Regions from separate parts of the Streptomyces sp. NPDC005648 genome, predicted to be linked through region 1. Evidence: riboswitches for the same ligand, from Rfam matches in the RefSeq annotation. Region 1 holds a riboswitch; each other region holds the start of a gene.
The links. A riboswitch is a leader RNA that binds a small molecule or an ion and turns the genes downstream of it on or off. The one in region 1 is predicted to bind cyclic di-AMP.
Positions count from the first base shown of each region.

Region 1 (3,652 bases):
CCGGCCGAGTTGAGATGGCGCGGTGGGCTCATTATGCGCGGACTGCGCACGCTTCCGGTCGAGTTCACCCCAGTTGGCTGAATGTGTCCGGTGGGACAAACGTGACACCCGCTCAAGTCTGTGATCTTCACGTGATCTGCGCGGCATTAACTTGTGACGGGTGATCGACAGCCGCTACGTTCACGGACCATGGCGGCGCCGATGTTTGGCCCAAGCTTCACGCGCCGCGGTCACTGCTGTCTCGTGAAAGGCCCCCGCATGCTCTCCGGGAACGGTCGTCACCGTCGCCCCCGCCAGGCTCCGGCACTGCTCGTCGCGGCCGGAGTGACGGGCTCCGCCATCGCCATCCCGCTGTTCGCCGCGAGTGGCGCCAGCGCGGCCGACGGGACCACCTGGGACAAGGTGGCGCAGTGCGAGACCGGCGGCTCCTGGAGCGAGAACAGCGGGAACGGTTTCTACGGCGGTCTCAAGCTGACCCAGGACGACTGGCAGAAGTACGGCGGCCTCGACTACGCCCCGAGCGCCGACCTGGCCAGCCGCAACCAGCAGATAGCCGTCGCCGAGAAGCTGCTCGACGCCGAGGGTGTCGGCGCCTTCCACACCTGTGGACTGACCTCCGGGCTGACCAAGGACTCGGGTGCCGCCGACGTCGACACGGGCGTCGCGGACGGTTCATCGAGTTCATCGAGTTCATCAGGTTCGTCCGGTTCGTCGAACTCGTCGGGTTCATCTGATTCGTCCGGAATTTTGGACTCGACTGGTTTGTCCAACTCGTCGGGCAGCTCGGCCGACGGCTCCTCGGGTGCGTCGTCCAGTGCCTCGCCCTCCGCCTCTCCCGACACTTCGTCCGATTCCGCAAGCAACAATGCCAAAACGGGCGCCTCCGCCTCGCCCACCGAGTCCGCGGCGGGCGCGTCTCGGGGAGCCGAAAGTTCGCCCGCAGATGGGTCCAAGGGTGACGACTCGGACAATTCCGAGCAGGCCGTGGGCTCTTGGAGCCTCGTCGACACCGGAGCCATCGACTCGGCCGCGGGCGCCGTCACGGACGCCGTCGGCACAGGCAGTGGCACCGGCAAGCACCGCGGTGCCGCCGCCGACGAGGGCTCGACCGGGAAGGCCGCGTCCGACGCGTATACCGTCCACGCCGGCGACACTCTCGCCTCCATCGCCGACTCCCTTGGCCTGGACGGCGGGTGGCGCGCCCTCTATACCGCCAACCAGCAGGCCATCGGCACCGACCCCAACCACATCTCCGCCGGTCAGACCCTGCGACTCCCTGCCGAACAGGGGTAAAAGTGACGGGAGTTCACGTCACACTTCGCACCGAATGTCCGGATTGGTGAAAGTGTGGGATGAGTCTCAGAAGCCCTGATCGTCTTTGAAATTCCCCGGATTCCCTGTCTACGGTCGTCACCGCTCGGCAACACGAGCCCCGACAGCCGCAACGCCGAATCCTGCCAGCGGCCGTACGGGAACAGTCGTCGCTACAGCAGCGCCGTGGGCAGGAGCGGGGGACCCAAGGTAAGTGCCGGACCCGGCGGTTGACGCCGGAGACGGCTAGGGGTGTAGCCGCGCCTCGTGAGAGCGAGCGTGCGGCCGGGCAACTCAACCGGCCCGAACCCGACAGCTCACCTCGCAGGCGTCGGTGAGGGGATCAACCATGCTGTTTTCCGGCAAGGGCAAGCACCGTCGTCCGTCCAAGGCCACCCGTGCCGCCGCGCTCGCCGGTGTCACCGGTGTCGCCATAGCCGCCCCGCTGATGGCGGCCGGCAACGCCTCCGCCGCCACCGCCTCGGAGTGGGACGCGGTCGCCCAGTGCGAGTCGGGCGGCAACTGGTCCATCAACACCGGCAACGGTTACTACGGCGGCCTGCAGTTCTCCGCCTCCACCTGGGCCGCGTACGGCGGCACCGCCTACGCCTCGCAGGCCAACCAGGCCAGCAAGGCGCAGCAGATCGCCGTCGCCGAGAAGGTCCTCGCCTCCCAGGGCAAGGGCGCCTGGCCGGTCTGCGGCACGGGCCTGTCCAGCGCCGCCTACAACGGCGCGAGCGCCTCCAGCGGCAGCTCCTCGAACACCGGCACCCGCTCCTCCGGCGAGCAGACCGCCTCCCGCTCCTCCGAGCGCACGACCGTCAAGAAGTCGACCAAGACCGTCACCACCCCGACCGGCAAGAAGGTCAAGAAGGGTGACGGCGAGTACAAGGTCGTCAAGGGTGACACCCTGAGCTCCATCGCCGAGAAGCACCACGTCAAGGGCGGCTGGGCGAAGCTGTTCAAGCTGAACAAGGACATCGTCGAGAACGCCGACCTGATCTACCCGGGTCAGCAGCTGCACCTGAAGTAAGCAGACAGCTGAACCACAGCGCCCTGACAGCCGTGTCCCCCACTGTGGGGGGCACGTGAGGGCCCTCCCCCCCCGTCCCCACGGGCTCCCCGCTCCGGTGCGTGTTCCCCCGTACGCACCGGAGCGGGGTTCTTTTTGCCCGGCGCTTGCCCCCACGTTTTGTTCCGTTCGGAAACAATTTACTCTCGGTTCTGCCCAAGGCGTGGTCGGCGACGTGGCCGATCGGCCGGAGGCGGTTAGGCTCGTCTCGCAGAGCCACCGCGCTCCTGCCGCAGCCGCGTCACATTGAAGAAGGAGATGCTCGTGCCGTCCATCGACGTCGTCGTAGCCCGGGAAATCCTGGACTCCCGAGGCAACCCCACGGTCGAGGTCGAGGTCGGCCTCGACGACGGCAGCACGGGTCGTGCCGCCGTCCCGTCCGGCGCCTCCACCGGTGCCTTCGAGGCCATCGAGCTCCGCGACGGTGACCCCAACCGCTACCAGGGCAAGGGTGTCGAGAAGGCCGTCCTCGCCGTCATCGAGCAGATCGGCCCGGAGCTGGTCGGCTACGACGCCACCGAGCAGCGCCTGATCGACCAGGCGATGTTCGACCTGGACGCCACCGACAACAAGGGCTCCCTCGGCGCCAACGCCATCCTCGGCGTCTCGCTCGCCGTCGCCCACGCCGCCTCCGAGGCCAGCGACCTCCCGCTCTTCCGCTACCTGGGCGGCCCGAACGCGCACCTGCTCCCGGTGCCGATGATGAACATCCTGAACGGCGGCTCGCACGCCGACTCCAACGTGGACATCCAGGAGTTCATGATCGCCCCGATCGGCGCGGAGACCTTCTCCGAGGCCCTGCGCTGGGGCACCGAGGTCTACCACACCCTCAAGAAGGTCCTGAAGTCGAAGGGCCTGTCGACCGGCCTCGGCGACGAGGGCGGCTTCGCCCCGAACCTGGAATCCAACCGCGCCGCGCTGGACCTGATCCTCGAAGCGATCAAGGAAGCCGGTTACCTCCCCGGCGAGCAGGTCGCCCTCGCGCTCGACGTCGCCGCCTCCGAGTTCTACAAGGACGGCAAGTACACGTTCGAGGGCAAGGACCGCTCGGCCGCCGAGATGACGGAGTACTACGAGGAGCTCGTGGCGGCCTACCCGCTCGTCTCCATCGAGGACCCGCTGTTCGAGGACGACTGGGCCGGCTGGAAGGTCCTCACCGACAAGCTGGGCGACAAGGTCCAGATCGTCGGCGACGACCTGTTCGTCACCAACCCGGAGCGCCTGGCCCGCGGTATCGAGGACGGCGCCGCCAACGCGCTGCTCGTCAAG
Region 1 covers NZ_JBEXCS010000004.1:18,450-22,101, reverse strand. Annotated here, with positions in the region: gene ABZT17_RS03390 (cytochrome P450) at 1-81, shown strand, start outside; gene ABZT17_RS03385 (transglycosylase family protein) at 259-1,293, shown strand; cyclic di-AMP (ydaO/yuaA leader) riboswitch at 1,436-1,657, shown strand; gene ABZT17_RS03380 (transglycosylase family protein) at 1,661-2,344, shown strand; gene eno (phosphopyruvate hydratase) at 2,642-3,652, shown strand, end outside.

Region 2 (3,652 bases), on a different contig from region 1:
GACTCGACGACCGTGCGGAGGTCCTCCATCAGCGTGTTGAACTTCTTGACGGCGTTGGTGGAGCGCGCGGCCATGCCGTACGCCTCGTCGACGCGGCGCAGCGCCTGCGCGAAGCTGATCTTCTCGCGCTGGGAGAGGGCGTCGATCATCGCCTCCGCGCGGTCGCCGATGCCGCGCTTGGGCACGTTGAGGATGCGGCGCAGCGGCACCGAGTCCTCGGGGTTGGCGAGCACCCGCAGATAGGCCAGGACGTCCCTGACCTCCTTGCGCTCGTAGAAGCGGACCCCGCCGACGACCTTGTAGGGCAGGCCGACGCGGATGAAGACCTCTTCGAAGACACGGGACTGGGCGTTCGTACGGTAGAAGACGGCGACGTCGCCGGCCTTGGCGTCACCCGAGTCCGTCAGTCGGTCTATCTCCTCGGCGACGAACTGGGCCTCGTCGTGCTCGGTGTCGGCGACGTAGCCGGTGATGCGCGCGCCCGCGCCCGCGTTGGTCCAGAGGTTCTTGGGGCGGCGGGACTCGTTGCGCTCGATGACCGCGTTGGCGGCGGAGAGGATCGTCTGGGTGGAGCGGTAGTTCTGCTCCAGGAGGATCGTCGTCGCGTCCGGGTAGTCCTCCTCGAACTGGAGGATGTTGCGGATCGTCGCGCCGCGGAAGGCGTAGATCGACTGGTCGGCGTCACCGACGACACAGAGCTCGGCGGGCGGGACGTCGTACTCGTTCGGGGGGACGTCGACGGGGTGCTCGCTAGTCCCCACCAGCTCGCGCACGAGGGCGTACTGGGCGTGGTTGGTGTCCTGGTACTCGTCGACCAGGACGTGTCGGAAACGGCGGCGGTAGTGCTCGGCGACGTCCGGGAAGGCGCGCAGCAGATTGACCGTCGTCATGATCAGGTCGTCGAAGTCGAGGGCGTTCGCCTCACGCAGCCGCGACTGGTACATGGCGTAGGCCTGGGCGAGGGTCTTCTCGAAGCCGTCGGTGGCCTGGGCCGCGAAGTCCTCCTCGTCGATCAGCTCGTTCTTCAGGTTGCTGATCTTGGCGCTGAAGGACTTCGGGGGGTAGCGCTTGGGGTCGAGGTCCAGGTCGCGGCAGACCAGGGCCATCAGACGCTTGGAGTCGGCGGCGTCGTAGATCGAGAAGGACGACGTGAACCCGAGTTTCTTGCTCTCGCGGCGCAGGATGCGCACGCACGCGCTGTGGAAGGTCATCACCCACATCGCGTTCGCCCGCGGGCCGACGAGCTGCTCGACGCGCTCCTTCATCTCGCCGGCGGCCTTGTTGGTGAAGGTGATCGCGAGGATCTGGCCCGGGTGCACATTCCGCTCGGCGAGCAGGTGGGCGATGCGGTGGGTGAGGACGCGGGTCTTGCCGGAGCCGGCGCCGGCCACGATGAGCAGGGGGCTGCCCGCGTGGACGACGGCCGCGCGCTGGTTCTCGTTCAGCCCCTCCAGGAGGGCGGCCGCGTCGAGCACCGGGCGGGGCGCGCCGTCGCGGTAGTAGGCGTCCCGGTCCGGCGGCACGTCGAACTTCCCGCCGAACAGATCATCCGGAACGGGCTCCGGCACATGATCGTCCTCGGGCGGTGGCGGGGGCTCCTCCTCGCGCCCGCGTGGGGCCTGGAGGTCCGCCAGGAAGCTGTCGTCAAAGAGGCTGCTCATCGCTCTCCGAGTCTAGGCCGCCCCACTGACAGCCCGCCGCCGCCCTGAGAACATCCACCGAATCACCCTTGGCGACAGCGCTGTCACACCGTGCGATCGAAGGGCACGCCCTGACCGAAGGTCACGAAAACGTATCGGGCATATCGAACATCAACCTTCACATGAGCCACACGAGTTGGCTACCGTTCTGAGCAGGCCGTACGCCCCCCACCGGCGAACCCCGCCGGGCCGTACGCCCTCCGCCGAGTCCGGAGCGCCGCCGCGCGGCCGGAGCCGGGGACCCACACCGACCTTGGGGTGAATCGGCCCAACCGCCCTTCCGGGCACGGGCCGTAGGGCAACCCTTCCGAACCACCCGCCCGAACCCGACAGCTGACTCGGTAGGCGGAACATGGAAGGAGTCGCCTCCTTTGGCGTCGCACCGCAAGTCGCGCCCCGCGGGTACGCGCGTAGCAGGCATACGCACCCCCGCTCTCGCCACGGCCGCCCTCACCTCCGTGGCCCTGCTGTCCCAGACGGCCGACGCCACCCCCTCGGCGGACGGCAGTCCGAGCCTGGAGGAAGTCGAGAAGAAGGTCGACGACCTCTACCGGCAGGCCGAGTCGGCCACCGAGAACTACAACGCGGCGAAGGAGAAGACGACCAAGCAGCGCAAGCGCGTCGACAGCCTCCTCGACGACGTCGCCAAGCGCGCCCAGAAGCTCAACGAGCAGCGGCAGCGGCTCGGTTCCCTCGCCGCCGCGCAGTACCGGACCGGTGCCGCCGCGCCGGACACGGCGACCTTCCTGCTCGCCGACTCCCCGCAGGACTATTTCGATCAGACGCAGCTGATGGGGCGGCTGACCTCCCGTCAGAAGAGCGAGGTCGACGACTACTTCGCCGAGCAGTCCGCCACGATGACGAAGCGCGAGGAGGCCTCCGAGAGCCTGCGGACGCTCACCGAGTCGCAGAGCGATCTGCAGACCGCCAAGGCCGCGGTGCAGAAGAAGCTCACCGACGCGCGCGAGCTGCTGTCGAAGCTGGACGCCGAGGAGAAGGCACGGCTCGCCGAGATCGAGAAGCGGAAGCAGGAGGCGGCCGACCGCAAGGCCGCGGAGCTGGCCAAGGAGCAGGCGGCCGAGCAGCGCGCCGAGGAGGCCGCGGCCCAGGAGAGCGGCTCGTCGTCCGACACGAGCGCCTCCGACAGCTCCGGCATCTCCGGCGCCACGTACTCCACCGAAGCCGCCAAGGCTCTCGCCTTCGCCCGCGCGCAGATCGGCAAGCCGTACGTCTGGGGCGCCGCCGGCCCCGGCTCCTACGACTGCTCCGGCCTCACCCAGGCCGCCTGGAAGGCCGCCGGCGCCACCCTCCCGCGCACCACCTACGACCAGGTGAACGCCGGCACGACCGTCTCCCTCGCCGACGCCCGGCCCGGCGACCTGATCTTCTTCTACGACGACATCAGCCACGTCGGCCTCTACATCGGCAACGGCATGATGATCCACGCCCCGAAGCCGGGCGCGTACGTCCGCGAGGAGTCGATCTACTACGGTGGCGAGTCCATCATCCACAGCGTGGTACGGCCTGCCTGAGCAGCGGTTCGCCCTGGAGCGGTACGGCACGCGCGCGTGGGGTGCGCAGTCGGGCGCGCTTGGAGCTGGCAAGCGGGCGCGTGCAGCTTGCAAGCGGGCGCGCGTGGAGTGTGGGGGCAGGCAGACATGGTCGTGCGCCCCTCCTTCCCCCCTGCGCTCGCGCGTATTTCTTCGCGCCCGTGCGCGTGCCCCCCTCCCACCCCGTCCCGCGCTCCTTAGCATCGGCGCATGTCCGGCCTCTCCCAGCTCGCCCATGTTTCTCCGCTCCGTCCTCTACGTGACTGGTGGGCCGAGCGGCCGCCGGCGGCCGGGGCCGCCGTGATGGCGAGCGGCATCGTGTCGGTCGGACTGAATCTGGCGGGGTACGAGGTCGCGTCACGCGTCGCGCTCGGATTGGCCTGCGCGTCCTGGGTGGGGTTG
Region 2 covers NZ_JBEXCS010000002.1:137,687-141,338, reverse strand. Annotated here, with positions in the region: gene pcrA (DNA helicase PcrA) at 1-1,661, opposite strand, end outside; cyclic di-AMP (ydaO/yuaA leader) riboswitch at 1,892-2,063, shown strand; gene ABZT17_RS01995 (NlpC/P60 family protein) at 2,072-3,232, shown strand; gene ABZT17_RS01990 (tellurite resistance/C4-dicarboxylate transporter family protein) at 3,461-3,652, shown strand, end outside.
Region 2: it holds a riboswitch for cyclic di-AMP, as region 1 does, so the genes downstream of both, ABZT17_RS01995 (NlpC/P60 family protein) here and ABZT17_RS03380 (transglycosylase family protein) in region 1, are expected to answer to the same signal.

Region 3 (3,652 bases), on a different contig from region 1:
CGACCGGAGACCCGCCATCCGGAGATCCGCCGCCAGGACCGGATCAACTGGCAGGTCCGGTTGACCGAGGGCGATGCGACGCCGGACGAAGCGCCACTCTCGTCCTTCCGGCGCTCGGAGCCAGGGGTCGTCTTCAGCGGCAGCGACTCGTGGGCGATCCGGGCGCGCAGTTCTAGGAGCGGCGGCGGGGCTTTCCGCGGTTCGTGTTCTTGGTGGCCCTGGTGCTCTTGGTGCCGCTCGTGCCGCCCCTGCGGGCCGCGCCCTGTGGCTTCGGGGGTGTCGGCTTGCGGCGGGGCTCGGGCTTGTCCGTCGGTTTCTCCTGGGGCTGCGGCTTGCGGCCCCGGGAGCTGTTCACCGTGCGGCCACGGACGATGCCGATGAAGTCCTCGACCAGGTCCGTGGTGGCCTCCTCCGGCCAGGACAGGGCGACGCCGGACTGGGGGGCGTCCGTGACCGGGCGGTAGGTGAGGTCGCGGCGGTGGTGGAGGCGGGCCAGGGACTGGGGGACGACCAGGAGCCCGATGTTCGCCGCGACGAGTTCGACCGCGTCCTCGGTGGTGGCGGGGCGTTCGAAGGCGGCCTCGCCGGGAGGGCCGTCCCAGTCGAGGACGTCGTCGAGAGGGTGGAGGACCACCTCGTCGGCCAGGTCTGCGAGGGTGATCTCCTCCGCCGCGGTGATCACATGGTCCTTGGGGACCACCACCACGGTCGTCTCGGTGTAGAGGGGGATCGCGCTGAAGTACGCGCGGTCCACCGGCAGCCGTACCAGGCCCGCGTCGGCCCCGCCCGCCCGCAGGACGTCGGAGACCTCGGTGGCCGCTACGGCCTGGAGGGTCAGGGGGGTGTCGGGCAGGCGCTCGTTCCAGATCCGCACCCACTTGGCGGGCGTCGTCCCCGGGACGTACGCAAGCCGGAACGTCTGGGATGCTTCCGAGCCTGTCACCCCGCCAGGTTACCGGCCGTGGTCGGAGGTGTCGTACGCGCTCGATACCCTGGACGACATGAAGTCGCACCAGACCACCCAGACGATGAAGCCCGCCACGGCGGCGAAGAAGCTGGGTGTGTACCTCGAGGCCACCCCCACCGAGTTCCGTGCGGGTGAGGTCTCCCGTGCCCAGCTCGACGAGCTCCAGGCGAATCCGCCCGAGTGGCTGCGCGAGCTGCGGGCCGAGGGCCCCCACCCCCGTCCGGTGGTCGCGGAGAAGCTGGGCGTCTCCATCTCGGGTCTCGCCCGCGGCGGGGTCACCGAGCCCCTCACCACCGAGCAGATCGAGGCGCTGAAGCAGGAGCAGCCCGAGTGGCTGGTGAAGGAGCGCGCCACCCAGGCCGAGGTCCGCAAGGAGGGCGCGCGGATCAAGAAGCGGAACGCCGAGCGCGCCGCCGCCCAGGACTAGGGCTCGCGTCCCTGACGCGCCACCCCGCTCGATGCCCTGGGCATGGTCTTGATGCCCTGGCCCCTGCCGACGTCCCGGGTCCTGATTCCGGCGCCCTGAACTACGGTCTGTCGTCGAGCGGATGCCATGGGTGCACGACAGGTGAATCTGACGAGGCGTCACGACGAAGGTCACAAAAGCGTATCGGACATTCCGGCCTTCAACCTTCACACGGGGCGCACAAATTGGCTAGCCTCGCTTCAGGCCGCTCGAGTCACTCCGGCGAACCCCGTCGGGAAGCGCGGCCTCCGCCGAGTCCGGTGCGCCCCTGTGGCGGCCGGAGCCGGGGACCCAACCGAATCACGGGGTGAATCGGCCCAACTGTCCTCAGGGACAAGGGCCGTAGGGCAATCCTTCCGGAACGGCCGCCCGAACCCGACAGCTAACTCGGTAGGCGGAGTACGGAAGGAGTACGGCTCCCATGGCGCCGGAACGATCGTCGCGCGCCGGAGGCTTCGGGCTTTCCGGTGCGCGCAACTCCGACGAGGGACCCAGCCGTGAAGCAGTCCGGCAGCGGGTGAGCAGCCTCTACGACCGCGCCGAGGACGACACCGGCCAGTTCAACCTGACCCGGGTGCAGGGCTCGCGCGGTGCGCGGGGGCAGGGCGGGAGTGCGCGCAGGGGCTCGGACCCCGATCTCGACAACGTCAGCCGGCAGTGGTTCGACGCGGCACGTGCGTCCATGGGGCCGACGGTTCCGGCCATTCTGCCGACCGACCGGATGCCGGCCAGGGAGAGGCCCGCCCGCCCGGCCGCGTCCCGGCCCGCGCCACCGGCGGAGCTGCCCGCCGCCCGTGCGCTGGAGGCTCCCGGCCGGCCCGTGGCCGAGCTGCCCGCCGGAGGCACCCGCCGTCCGCCGGCCGAGCTGACCTCCGGCCCGGTCGCCGAGCTGACCTCCGGTCCCGTCGCCGAGCTCACGGCCGGCCCCACGCCCGCGCTGCCCGCCGTACCGCGTCCCCGTCAGGAGAGCGCCGGTGCCCCCTCCACCCCGGCGGCGCCCGAGTCGCGGCAGACCGTCCTGCGCCGGTCCAAGCAGAACAGCCAGCGCAAGGTCGCCGCGGCCAGCGATCTCCTGTACCGCCACATAGCCCGGCAGACCTCGCTCCCCCGCGCGGCCCTCGCGACACCCGCCTGGGCGGCCGAGGGCACCTGGCAGACGACGGCCACGCAGAGCACACCGCCCGCGGCGATCGAGCCCACCCCGACCCAGGTCAGCTGGGGGATCCCGGCCCAGCGCACGGCGACCGACACCTCGCCGGCCCAGCCCGGCTGGGACACCGGCGCACAGCAGATCATCACCCAGGCGACGAGCCAGGAAGCCCGACCGGCGCAGTCCGGCTGGGACACCGGGGCACAGCAGGTCGTCACGCAGCAGGCACCCCTGGAGTCCAGGAGCATGCAGCCGGGCGCCCGCCTCGCGGCACAGCAGGCCCCCGCAGCGTCGGCGGGCCTGGAATCACGCCCCATGCAACCCGGCTGGGACACCGGCGCTCAGCAGATCATCACCCAGGCCAACGGCCTCGAATCCCGCAGCATGCAACCCGGCGCCCCCACCGCCACACAACAGATACCCGCAGTACCGACCGGCCTCGAATCACGCCCCATGCAACCCGGCTGGGACACCGGCGCACAACAGATCATCACCCAGGCCAACGGCCTCGAATCCCGCAGCATGCAACCCGGCGCCCCCACCACGACGCAGCAGACGCCCGCCGCGCCGACCGGCCTGGAGGCCCGGCGTATGCAGCCCGGCTGGGACACGGGTGCTCAGCAGATCGTCTCCGAGTTCACGACGGCCCAGGCCGCGTCGGCGCGGAGCGACTGGGGCACCCAGGTCCAGCAGGTCGCCGCACCGCGCACCGCGGCCGCCGTACAGCCCGCTCAGCAAGGCTGGGACACCGGGGCGCAGCAGATCGTGGCGCCGCTCACCGCCGGGGACGCCCTGGCGGCGCAGCCCGGCTGGGCGACCGTGATCCAGCAGCCCGTCGCCACGGGCCCCGTGGCCGACGCCCTGTCGCCCCAGGTCGGCTGGGACAGCGGGGCCCAGCAGCTGGTCGCCACCGCGGCGCCCCAGGTCGACTGGCGGGACCCGGTGGCTCAGGAGCAGGCCCGCCGTGCGGCCGACGAGGCGCGGCGGCTGCAGCAGCCGTCGGTGCTCGACACGGGGGTGCCCCCGGCCGAGGACTGGCGTGTACAGCAGCCGGCGGCGCCCGAGACGA
Region 3 covers NZ_JBEXCS010000017.1:52,548-56,199, forward strand. Annotated here, with positions in the region: gene ABZT17_RS12870 (LysR family substrate-binding domain-containing protein) at 173-943, opposite strand; gene ABZT17_RS12875 (DUF5997 family protein) at 1,002-1,394, shown strand; cyclic di-AMP (ydaO/yuaA leader) riboswitch at 1,673-1,846, shown strand; gene ABZT17_RS12880 (NlpC/P60 family protein) at 1,855-3,652, shown strand, end outside.
Region 3: it holds a riboswitch for cyclic di-AMP, as region 1 does, so the genes downstream of both, ABZT17_RS12880 (NlpC/P60 family protein) here and ABZT17_RS03380 (transglycosylase family protein) in region 1, are expected to answer to the same signal.

Region 4 (3,652 bases), on a different contig from region 1:
CCCGGCGGGCCGCGGCGATCGGCGTCGAACTGTTCGTCGTGGACGACGGCTGGTTCGGCAAGCGGGTGAGCGACCGCGCCGGACTCGGCGACTGGACGCCCAACCCGGACCGCTTCCCGAAGGGGCTGGGGCCGCTCGCCGACTATGTGCACGGCCTCGGCATGCAGTTCGGCATCTGGGTCGAGCCGGAGATGGTCAACCCGGACAGCGACCTGTACCGCGCCCACCCCGACTGGGTCCAGTACCAACCGGGACGAAAGCGGACGGAGTTCCGCAATCAGCTCGTTCTCAACCTGGCCCGTGAGGACGTCCGGGAGTACCTCTGGGAGCAGCTCGACACGCTCCTCACCAGCGCCCCGATCGACTATGTCAAGTGGGACTTCAACCGCTGCTTCACCGACGCCGGTTGGCCCGGCGACGCCTACCCCCAGCGCCTCTGGGTCGACCACGTCCGCGGCCTGTACGCCCTGCTGGACCGGCTGCGGGCGGCCCACCCGGGCGTCGCCTTCGAGTCCTGCTCGGGTGGCGGCGGACGCATCGACCTCGGGGTCCTCAGCCGTACCGACCAGGTGTGGACCTCCGACAACACCGACCCGCTGGACCGGCTCGCCATCCAGCACGGCTTCAGCCAGATCCACCCCGCGCGCGTGATGGCCGCCTGGGTCACCGACAGTCCGAACACGCAGCTCAACGGCCGGGTCAGCTCACTGCGCTTCCGGTTCGTGAGCGCCATGGCCGGGGTGCTCGGGGTCGGGGGGGACCTCACCGAGTGGACGGAGGAGGAGCTCGCCGAGGCGGGCGACTGGGTGGCCCTCTACAAGGAGATCCGGCCCCTCGTCCAGCACGGCGACCTCCACCGGCTGCGGCCGCCCACGGGCGGGCTCAGCGCGGTGCAGTACACGCGCGGGGACGAGACGGTCGTCCTCGCCTGGCTCCAGGCGCAGGGCTACGGCGAGCCGGTACCGGCGCTGCGGCTGCGCGCCCTCGACTCCGAAGCGTCGTACGAATGCCTCGAAACGGGCGAAGTGCACCGAGGTGCCGTATTGCTGCATCACGGACTGGCTACCGGCCTGCGCGGCGACCTCGATGCGGCAGTTTTCCGGCTGCGTCGCATCTGAGTCTTCTGTCCGAATTGGCACCTTGGTCGCCTTGGTTGGGCTTCATTCCAACTCGCTCCGGAGTGAAGGAAGCTGGAGCAGCGTCACGTGAGGAGCGTCATATTCGTGACCGTGCGTACCCCGTCATGTTCACGTAATTAGGGCGCTTTTCATGGACGGTTGCGGGACGGGGCGGTCCCGCAATTCACGGAGAGTGACGGTTATTTTTCGCGGCGGATCAAGAGAAACGCATTCGCGGGGAACCGCCGCTTGTTCCTTCGCGTCTTCGTCGCTTACGTTCCACACCAATCCGGACGGACGCCCAATCCTGCCGCCGACCGGTATCCGCACCAACTCACCCGTGAACGGCAGGAGCGGGGGACCCACAGGTACAAACGCCTGTTCCGGTCTCCGGAACGGCTAGGGGTAAAGCCGCGCCCAGCGCGTGGCCGGGCATCTCCAGCCCGCACCCGACAGCTCACCTCGCAGGCGCCGGAGAGGAATTCGCCATGCCCGCGAAGGGTAAGCACCGCCGCCCGAAGTCCCAGCGCCTCACCCGCTCCATCGCCGTCGCCGGAACCGGTGGCGCCGCTCTCACCCTCCCACTGATGGGGGCCACCGGTGCCCATGCGGCCACCGCCCAGTCGGCTTCCCAGTCGGTTTCGGAAAAGGCCGTGCAGGTTCTTCCGAATACGGCGAAGAAGGCGCCCGAAAAGAAGAGCGCCGCGAACTCCGCGGGCGTACGCACCTATTCGGTGCGGGCCGGTGACTACCTCTCGAAGATCGCCGAGGAGCAGAACGTCAGCGGTGGCTGGCACAGGCTCTACGAGGACAACCGCGAGGCCGTCGGCGACAACCCGTCGCTGATCCACCCGGGTCTGAAGCTCACCCTCGGCAGGAAGGCCGCGTCGAGCACCACCGAGTCGTCCCGCTCGCGAGGCTCGTCCGAGAAGAGCGCGGCTACGCGGGAGAGCTCGGCCTCGCACCAGGCCACCACCCGGAGCGCCGAGACCACCAGCGCCTCCACCGGCTTCCAGCTCCCGGTCTCCGGCGGCACGATCGGCACCGGCTACCACGTGGCCGGCAGCATGTGGTCCAGCGGCTACCACACCGGCGTCGACTTCGTCGTCCCGACCGGCACCTCCATCAAGTCCGTGGGCGCGGGCACGGTCGTCACCGCGGGCTGGGGCGGCGCCTACGGCAACCAGGTCGTCGTCAGGCTCGCCGACGGCTACTACGCCCAGTACGGCCACATGTCCCAGATCTCCGTCTCGGTCGGCCAGACCGTGGCCGCGGGCCAGCAGCTCGGCCTCTCCGGCGCGACCGGCAATGTGACCGGCCCGCACCTGCACTTCGAGATCCGCACCACGCCGGACTACGGCTCCGACGTGGACCCGGTCGCCTACCTCCGCTCCAAGGGCGTCGCCGTCGGCTGACCCCCCGACCGGCATCCTCACGCCTGGCACGCCGCCGAAGGCCGGACCCCGATCCCCGGGTCCGGCCTTCGGTGTTCCTTCACGACGACCCGCAGAGCGTTCGGAGCCCAGAACTTCAGGGTCCGGGCGTTGCCGCCTCAACAGCGCTGATCAGAAGGTTATTCCAGGTTTGGTCAACACTTTAGGCGTGGCTTATCTCACCGACCGTCAACCCTTTCCTACGGTCGCGTAGGTCACATTGGAAGGTGAATCATGACCGCTGTGGCAGACGATTCGAAGAGTGACAGCACATCAGTGATCGGGTCGTACGTTGCGGTGGGGGACAGCTTCACCGAGGGCGTCGGCGACCCCGGCCCCGACGGGGCGTTCGTGGGCTGGGCGGACCGCTTCGCGGTCCTGCTGGCCGACCGACGCCCCGAAGGCGATTTCACCTACACGAACCTCGCCGTGCGCGGCAAGCTGCTCGACCAGATCGTGGAGGACCAGGTCTCCCAGGCCGTCGAACTGGCGCCGGACCTCATCTCCTTCTGCGCGGGCGGCAACGACATCATCCGGCCCGGCACCGATCCCGACGAGGTCGCCGAGCGCTTCGAGCGGGCGATCGCCCGGCTCACCGAGGTCGCCGGGACCGTGATGGTGACGACCGGATTCGACACCCGTGGCGTGCCCGTGCTCAAGCACCTGCGTGGAAAGATCGCCACCTACAACGGACATGTACGGGCCGTCGCCGACCGGTACGGCTGTCCCGTGCTCGATTTGTGGTCCCTCAAGACCATCCAGGACCGGCGGGCCTGGGACGGCGACCGGCTCCATCTCTCACCCGAGGGGCACACGCGCGTGGCGCTGCGCGCCGGTCAGGTCCTCGGTCTGCAGGTCCCGGCCGACCCGGACCAGCCCTGGCCCCCGCTCCCGCCGCGCGGCACGCTCGAGGTGCGGCGCGACGACGTGCACTGGGCACGGGAGTACCTGGTGCCGTGGATCGGACGGCGACTGCGCGGCGAGTCGTCCGGCGACCATGTCACGGCGAAGGGCGCGTTGTCCCCCGAGGACATCAGGACGCGGATCGCTTCGGTGGCCTGAGCGAAGCCGTCCGACTCCGGGCGCGCGGGCCGTGCCCAC
Region 4 covers NZ_JBEXCS010000023.1:28,246-31,897, forward strand. Annotated here, with positions in the region: gene ABZT17_RS16055 (alpha-galactosidase) at 1-1,118, shown strand, start outside; cyclic di-AMP (ydaO/yuaA leader) riboswitch at 1,436-1,602, shown strand; gene ABZT17_RS16060 (LysM peptidoglycan-binding domain-containing M23 family metallopeptidase) at 1,607-2,533, shown strand; gene ABZT17_RS16065 (SGNH/GDSL hydrolase family protein) at 2,828-3,613, shown strand.
Region 4: it holds a riboswitch for cyclic di-AMP, as region 1 does, so the genes downstream of both, ABZT17_RS16060 (LysM peptidoglycan-binding domain-containing M23 family metallopeptidase) here and ABZT17_RS03380 (transglycosylase family protein) in region 1, are expected to answer to the same signal.